DNA from 2 places in the Sediminibacillus sp. JSM 1682029 genome. Region 1 is predicted to be linked to the other one. Evidence: a T-box and tRNA genes for the amino acid it is inferred to sense, from the RefSeq annotation. Region 1 holds a T-box; the other holds one or more tRNA genes.
The links. A T-box is a leader RNA that pairs with one kind of tRNA and senses whether it is charged. The one in region 1 lies ahead of serS (serine--tRNA ligase), so its partner is inferred to be a tRNA-Ser.
Positions count from the first base shown of each region.

Region 2: it has a tRNA-Ser gene. The T-box ahead of serS (serine--tRNA ligase) is inferred to sense a tRNA for this amino acid. The anticodon was not compared.

Region 1 is NZ_JBEWYY010000003.1:18,838-22,257, forward strand. Features, by position in the region: gene proC (pyrroline-5-carboxylate reductase) at 1-190, opposite strand, end outside; tRNA gene ABVF09_RS06465 (tRNA-Ser) at 717-809, opposite strand; gene serS (serine--tRNA ligase) at 927-2,201, opposite strand; T-box leader at 2,482-2,690, opposite strand; gene pdxT (pyridoxal 5'-phosphate synthase glutaminase subunit PdxT) at 2,721-3,311, opposite strand.
Region 2 is NZ_JBEWYY010000004.1:145,877-149,296, forward strand. Features, by position in the region: gene ABVF09_RS08845 (zinc-dependent alcohol dehydrogenase) at 1-922, opposite strand, end outside; tRNA gene ABVF09_RS08850 (tRNA-Thr) at 1,328-1,400, shown strand; tRNA gene ABVF09_RS08855 (tRNA-Ser) at 1,410-1,502, shown strand; gene ABVF09_RS08860 (6-phosphofructokinase) at 1,663-2,538, shown strand; gene ABVF09_RS08865 (acyltransferase) at 2,674-3,420, shown strand, end outside.

The DNA.
Region 1 (3,420 bases):
CCTGGACAACCTCCTCCTTATCATTGGAACAACGGACATGGTAGACGTTTTTCAGCCGTTCCAAACGCTCCTTGTTTTCTTTATTGGTCACCCAGATTTGATCCGCTTGTAAAAATCCTTTGGCCAATATACCGGTCATGATTGCCTCGGCCATCGAACCTGCCCCGATGAACGCAATTTTATTGAACATGCCTATCTCCTCCTTGAGTAAATGCCATTTTATTTTAACCAATAATAAAACCCCCGCCCCGTCCTCTGTATCATAAGGACGGAATGAGGGTTGTCATCCGCGGTACCACCTTGGTTGGCATTGTTCCATGTGAAACAGAATGCCCGCTCGGACCGTTAACGCCGGCTACGGTCAGTTTTCTAGCCTGACTGCTCCCAGGTAGGTTTCAATAATGCCTTAGCGATGGAATCTTTCAGCCGGTGGATTCCAATCTCTGACGCCTGTCACTATTTACTGGCCTGTTCTTCGCAATGGTTTATTTTTATGTATTATGATTGGAAAAACGCTTTCTGTCAAGGTATATTACAACCAAAAATTTGGATTGCCGAGAAGTGGTCTGTTCTGAATGGTATTCTTCCCAGAAGAGAGCAAACCCATACCGAAAAAAATGCCAATCGACGCTGCTGTTAAATGGTCAAAATAAAAAAGTCGTTACATGTTGTAACGACTTTTTCTGTATAATCTCCAATTTGTTTGCGTGTAATTATGGAGGAGGATGAGGGATTCGAACCCCCGCGGGCGATGAAGCCCCTGGCGGTTTTCAAGACCGCTCCCTTCAGCCAGACTTGGGTAATCCTCCGTGTCGACATCAATTAATATACCATCTGACTAAATTGATGTCAACCATCAAAACAGAATTTTGCTTATAGCCGGGAAACCTTTCTGACCATCGGTTTCCCGGCATCTTATTGTCTGCTTACTGGATTACTTCTTTTCCGCCCATATAAGGCCGCAATACTTCCGGAATCACTACCGTCCCATCTTCCTGCTGGTAATTTTCCAGGATGGCTGAAACGGTTCTGCCAATTGCAAGACCAGATCCGTTCAACGTATGGACGAATTCCGGTTTTGCTTTTTCCTCTCTCCTGAAACGGATGCCGGCTCTTCTTGCTTGAAAGTCCTCAAAATTAGAACAAGACGAAATTTCTTTGTAATCGTCATAACTTGGCAGCCATACTTCGATGTCATACTTTTTGGCAGCAGTAAAACCGAGGTCACCTGTACACATGCTCATCACCCGGTATGGAAGCTTCAACAGCTGCAGCACTTTTTCAGCATTTCCCGTCAGTTCTTCCAGTACTTGATAAGAATCTTCCGGTTTTACGAACTGTACCAATTCCACCTTGTTGAACTGGTGTTGACGGATCAGCCCTCTTGTATCCCTTCCGGCAGATCCGGCTTCAGAACGGAAAGACGCACTGTAAGCTACATATTTCCTTGGCAAGTCTTCCATCGACAAAATATCGTCCCGATGGTAATTCGTTACCGGTACTTCCGCTGTCGGGATTAAGAAATAGTCGGTATCAGCCACTTTAAAAGCATCTTCTTCGAATTTCGGCAGCTGACCAGTTCCTGTCATGCTGGTACGGTTGGCCATGTATGGAGGAAGCATTTCCTCGTAGCCATGCTCTTCTGCATGCAAATCCATCATGAAGTTAATCAACGCACGTTCTAGACGGGCACCGAGGCCTTTATAGAAAACAAAGCGGCTTCCCGTCACCTTTGCCGCCCGTTCGAAATCAAGGATGTCCAAATCGGTGGCAATATCCCAGTGCGCCTTTGCGTCAAATGCAAAGGAAGGTACCTCGCCCCACTTTCTGTCTTCGACATTGTCTTCTTCATCTTCGCCGACAGGGACGCTTTCATGCGGGATGTTCGGAATCGACAGCAACAAGGATTGTAATTTTTCCTCGACTTCTTTCAGTTCTGTATCGTAGGCTTTGATCTTGTCGCCCACTTCCCGCATTTCTTTGATGTAGGGATCTGCATCCTGCTTTTGTTTTTTCAGCTCGGCAATTTGCTTCGATACATCATTCCGCTTTGCTTTCAGTTCTTCTGTGCCAGCGATCAGTTCTCTTCTCCTGGCATCCAGGTCACCGAATTTATCTAACTCCGATAAATCCTCTCCCCGGTGTTTCAGTTTATCCTTTACCTCTGCAAAATTGTTTCGTAAGTATTTCATGTCCAACATAAGTTAATCCTCCTTCATATAGTCATTTGCTATGGGTGTTGTTAAAAGATTTGTGTTTTTGTGCAAAGATGCATCGCTGCCACAGCCTTCCTGGTCCTGTGGGAGGAAAGGCCTAATGTGAGATCCCGCAGAGCATTAGCTCGAGGAAGCTCACCAGCCGCCCGCGGAAAGCGCAGGGTGTTTACGCAGCGCTCGATTAGCATACATTCACTTAACAAGGTGTTAAATGGTTCATGATTTTAAAAACCGGAACATTAAAAAACTCCCGTCCCTGCTTTGTTACAGGGACGGGAGTTTGATCCCGCGATACCACCCTTATTGAAGAAACATACATTTCTTCCGGCTCACTTACGATAACGGCGTTTACCGGGTATGCATTGCGGCATACCTGTTCAAGGATGGATTCACAAGGACCCACACCGGTTTTCACCAGCCACCGGCTCTCTGAAGAAAGGACATCTTGTTACTATTTCCTGTCATTACATTGCAATATTATAGTTTAGAATAGCGAAAAACTCGTTAAGATGCAAGTTCTTTCATCGATTCTTCCACCATGGTGACAAAATAAGCCGCCATGCGATGGTCATCGGTCAGTTCAGGATGGAAAGCACTGCAAAGGAAATGTCCCTGTCTCGCAGCCACAATGGCCTCGTTATAGACAGCCAGCACTTCGACATCTTCCCCCACTTCACGGATGAACGGCGCGCGGATGAAGACGGCATTGAAATCCTCTGCTACCCCTTTAATCGGGAGTTCAGCCTCGAAGCTTTCCTTCTGTCGTCCGAAAGCATTTCGTTCTACCTTCATATCCATCAACTGTAAATGGGCTTTTTCCTGGCCGACAACTTCCCCGGCCAATAAAATCAGTCCAGCACACGTGCCAAAAATGGGCTTGCCTTGTTTTCCAAAGGCGACTAAAGCGTCAAAAAAGTCATATTTATCAATGAGACGGCGCATTGTCGTACTCTCGCCGCCCGGTAGAACCAAGCCATCGATTTCTTCCAGCTGTTCTTTTTTCTTGATAATGATGCCTTCGGCTCCAGATGCTTGAATGGAATCAATATGTTCCCTTACTGCACCTTGAAGGCCTAATACCCCTATTTTTATCATGCTGCATTTCTCCTTTTAGAGGCTGATTATCTATTGTTACCGTGCCTGCTGACATGCCTTTAGGCAATATAAAGGAGTAGAAGCACCTATCGGCAGTCTATCTCCTCCA
Region 2 (3,420 bases), on a different contig from region 1:
TCATTGGATAGGCTGTCGCAGGGGCCCCATATACGCCAGTTAACTGAATAGTACCGAACTTCTTCACAGAGTGAGCGGCGGTGATGATGGGATCGATCGTGCCAACCTGTCCTGCGAGTGTCTTGATATGATCTTTCATGGTAACTTTTCCGTCCATTCCGACACAGTCAATGACGACTTCAGCACCGCCTCGGGTGATTTCGTGGAGGTGACCGCCCATATCGGTGAACGCATCAAAGTTGTAAATTTCCACGTTGTTTGTGCGCTTGGCATGTTCTAAGCGGTAAGGCACATGATCGACAGCAATCACTCGTTTTGCACCTTTCAGCCAGGCGAATTTTTGGGTTAGCAGTCCGACTGGACCAGAGCCGAGGACGATAACCGTATCACCTTCTTTTACACCGCTGCCGACGACACTCCAGTAAGCGGTCGGAACGATATCGGAAAGAAACAGCAAGCTTTCATCTTCTAGTTCACTGCTTTCCGGGACCACAAAAGAAGAAAAATCCGCGTAAGGTACACGTAAGTATTCAGCCTGTCCGCCTGGATAATTGCCATACATTTCCGAATAACCGAAGTAGGCCCCAGTATCACGGTGCGGATTGGAATTATCACATTGACTTTCCATTTGATTTTTACAGAAGTGACATTCCCCACAGCTTACGTTGAAGGGAATGACAACGCGATCGCCTTTCTTTACATTATTTACGTCAGGTCCGACTTCCTCGACAATCCCCATTGGTTCATGACCGATCACATAATCGTCCCCGAGGGGGATATGTCCGTGGTATAAATGCAAATCCGAACCGCAAATGGCGGTTGATGTGATTCGGACAATCATATCATCACCCGTAGTGATCGACGGATCAGCGACATTTTTGACTTCTACTTTTTGTTTGCCCTGGTTGGTTACTGCTCTCACTGGCTTACACACCTTTCCAAACGTGTTGCTTGTCTATTGCCGCAGAAGAACGGATTGAAACATTTTTCCGTTCCTGGGATAAAAATGACCATACTGTGAAAGAAGAGAAATTGATAAAGTTGGATGCATCTTTTATAAATTAGAAAGAAAACATAATTTGTGTGACAGCCACCATCAACAATTCATCAATGGCAGAAAAGTTGGGGAAGTTTCCTGCTCTCTTTCGTGGGGACTGTTTTTCGGAGGTCTGTTTCCAAAAATCTGTGGTTTACTTAAAAAGGGTTGGAGCATCCAAATGGTAACGAGAATTTCCACTTCATCGAAAAAATTTGCCGGAAACACAGCAAGTTGGTTGAAGAAAAACAGAAAATGTATTATTATTTTCTATGTGCTTTTAAAAGACTTGCTGGTGTAGCACAGCTGGTAGTGCACTTCACTCGTAATGAAGGGGTCGGAGGTTCGAGTCCTCTCACCAGCACTTGTATATGGAGAAGTACCCAAGTCCGGCTGAAGGGGATGCACTCGAAATGCATTAGGGCGGGTTACCGCCGCGTGGGTTCGAATCCCACCTTCTCCGCCACTTTACTTTATTTTTTCCTCGCACTAATTTGCCAGCCTTCCCTTTTAAACGAACCCATCTTCTTCATTCAATCCATACCTTTTGTTAATTCCAATCTGATTTTCAGGTTGATTTTTTGTATAATAAGCGGTAGACAACATCAAAAAGCGAGGCGGTACTAATGAACATAGGGATCATCAATTTTGAAATGGCGCCAGCCGGTGTCAATCAATTACTACATAAAGTTGTTTCCGATCTTTTGCAAGCCCATACAGTCACTGGAATTCGTCTTGATGCTCAATCGGGGGCGCTTACATATAAAAATTTTGCTGACGAAAATGTCGCCGGTACGTTTGTGGATTTCAAGAACTTATTGCAGCTTTCCACTCTCCCGAAAGTCCCCGATGGTTTGAAAGAACTGGCAGAATTTGATGCTGTTGTGATGATTGGTCCGCAGCAGGCGGAAGCTTCCGTTAAAGCGTTGAGCAGAATGTTCGATAGCACGAGCTGTTTATTCCTTCCAGTATCTATTAATCAAACGATAGAGGGAACAGATCAGCCTTTGGGCTATGACACGGCAGTCAACTATATGATTGACAGTATATTAAGGATAAGGGATACCATCGATTCACTGAAATACCCAAATCCTCGATTGTTGGGAGTACAGCTTGAAGGTAGTGTGTCCCGGCAGGTCCTGGAGGAAGTGGCGATTGCGATCGGTGGACACGTCTTGAATCATGACTTCGAAGAAAACCACCTTGAACAGCTGAAAAAATCCCTTAAAGAAGATTTTGACTCAGGCCAGACATATGCTTTTTTGTTGTTTGACGAGCGAATCGACGCTGAGCGAATTCCAAGTAAATGGATGGCAGACATCGCAATCGATTGGAAAACACATAAAATTGATGAAGCCCTTTGCATGGGACCAGAACCGACCGCACGGGATCGCATCACAGCAATGAAGCTGGCCGCGGGAATCGTGGAGTGGGTGCGCAATGACCAAGCCAGCGGAAAGTTACTTATTAAATCGAACAAAGTGGACGTACAATTGTATTAGTCTCATGAAACGGCAGTGTTTTGAGAAACACTGCCGCTTTTTATAATAAAATGGTTTTGTCATAGCTAGCCTAAATTGTTGTGGAATCGGGTATCCTCCTATTAAAGGTATTCTGGCGGGGAAGGAGGTACACTTTTGAAAAGCTATCATTCCATTGATTTCGGCAAGTTTTTTGCCATGCTGGGCATAGTGTTTATTCATGCCCGGGCATTTGAAGAAGTCCAGGCCGGCATGATGGACGGCAGCCAATTGGATACGGTGTTGAAGGTGTTTGCCAGGTTCAGTGTGCCATTATTTTTTATGGCTTCCGGATTTTTGTTTACAATGAAAACAAACGGCAAAGGACGAACGTTTCATTATTTTCTTTCCTATATAAAAAAATTGATCCTCTTGTATGCTTCATGGTTCCTGATTTATGCTTTGTACGATTACGGTAAAACTGCCTGGCAGAGCGGAGGATTGATAAATCAGCAAACCCATGAATATATCGCCGGTCTTCTTACTAGAGAGGTTTTCGTATACGGAGTCAGTAATACTCAGTATCACCTCTGGTTTTTGCCTGCGCTTATTTGGGCAACGGTCATCGTCTACTTTTTTCAACGGATGCGAACGGCCGGTTTGCTGCTGGCGGCCAGTTTTTTTCTGCATTTGCTCGGCTTGACCGGCCAGGGGTATTCCCACTTCTATGAAATGTCCTTCAATACAAGAGACCCTTTCTTTTTTGGATTGTTTTATGTGTCGCTCGGCAGTTTTATTGGCTTGAACCATCAGAAATTCGAGAAACTGGCATCGCGAATCAACGGTTCTGTATATACGGTGGTCATTCCGGCGTTGTTTTTTCTGCAATTATTGGAGCGGACTTGGACGATGGAGCAACTGGAC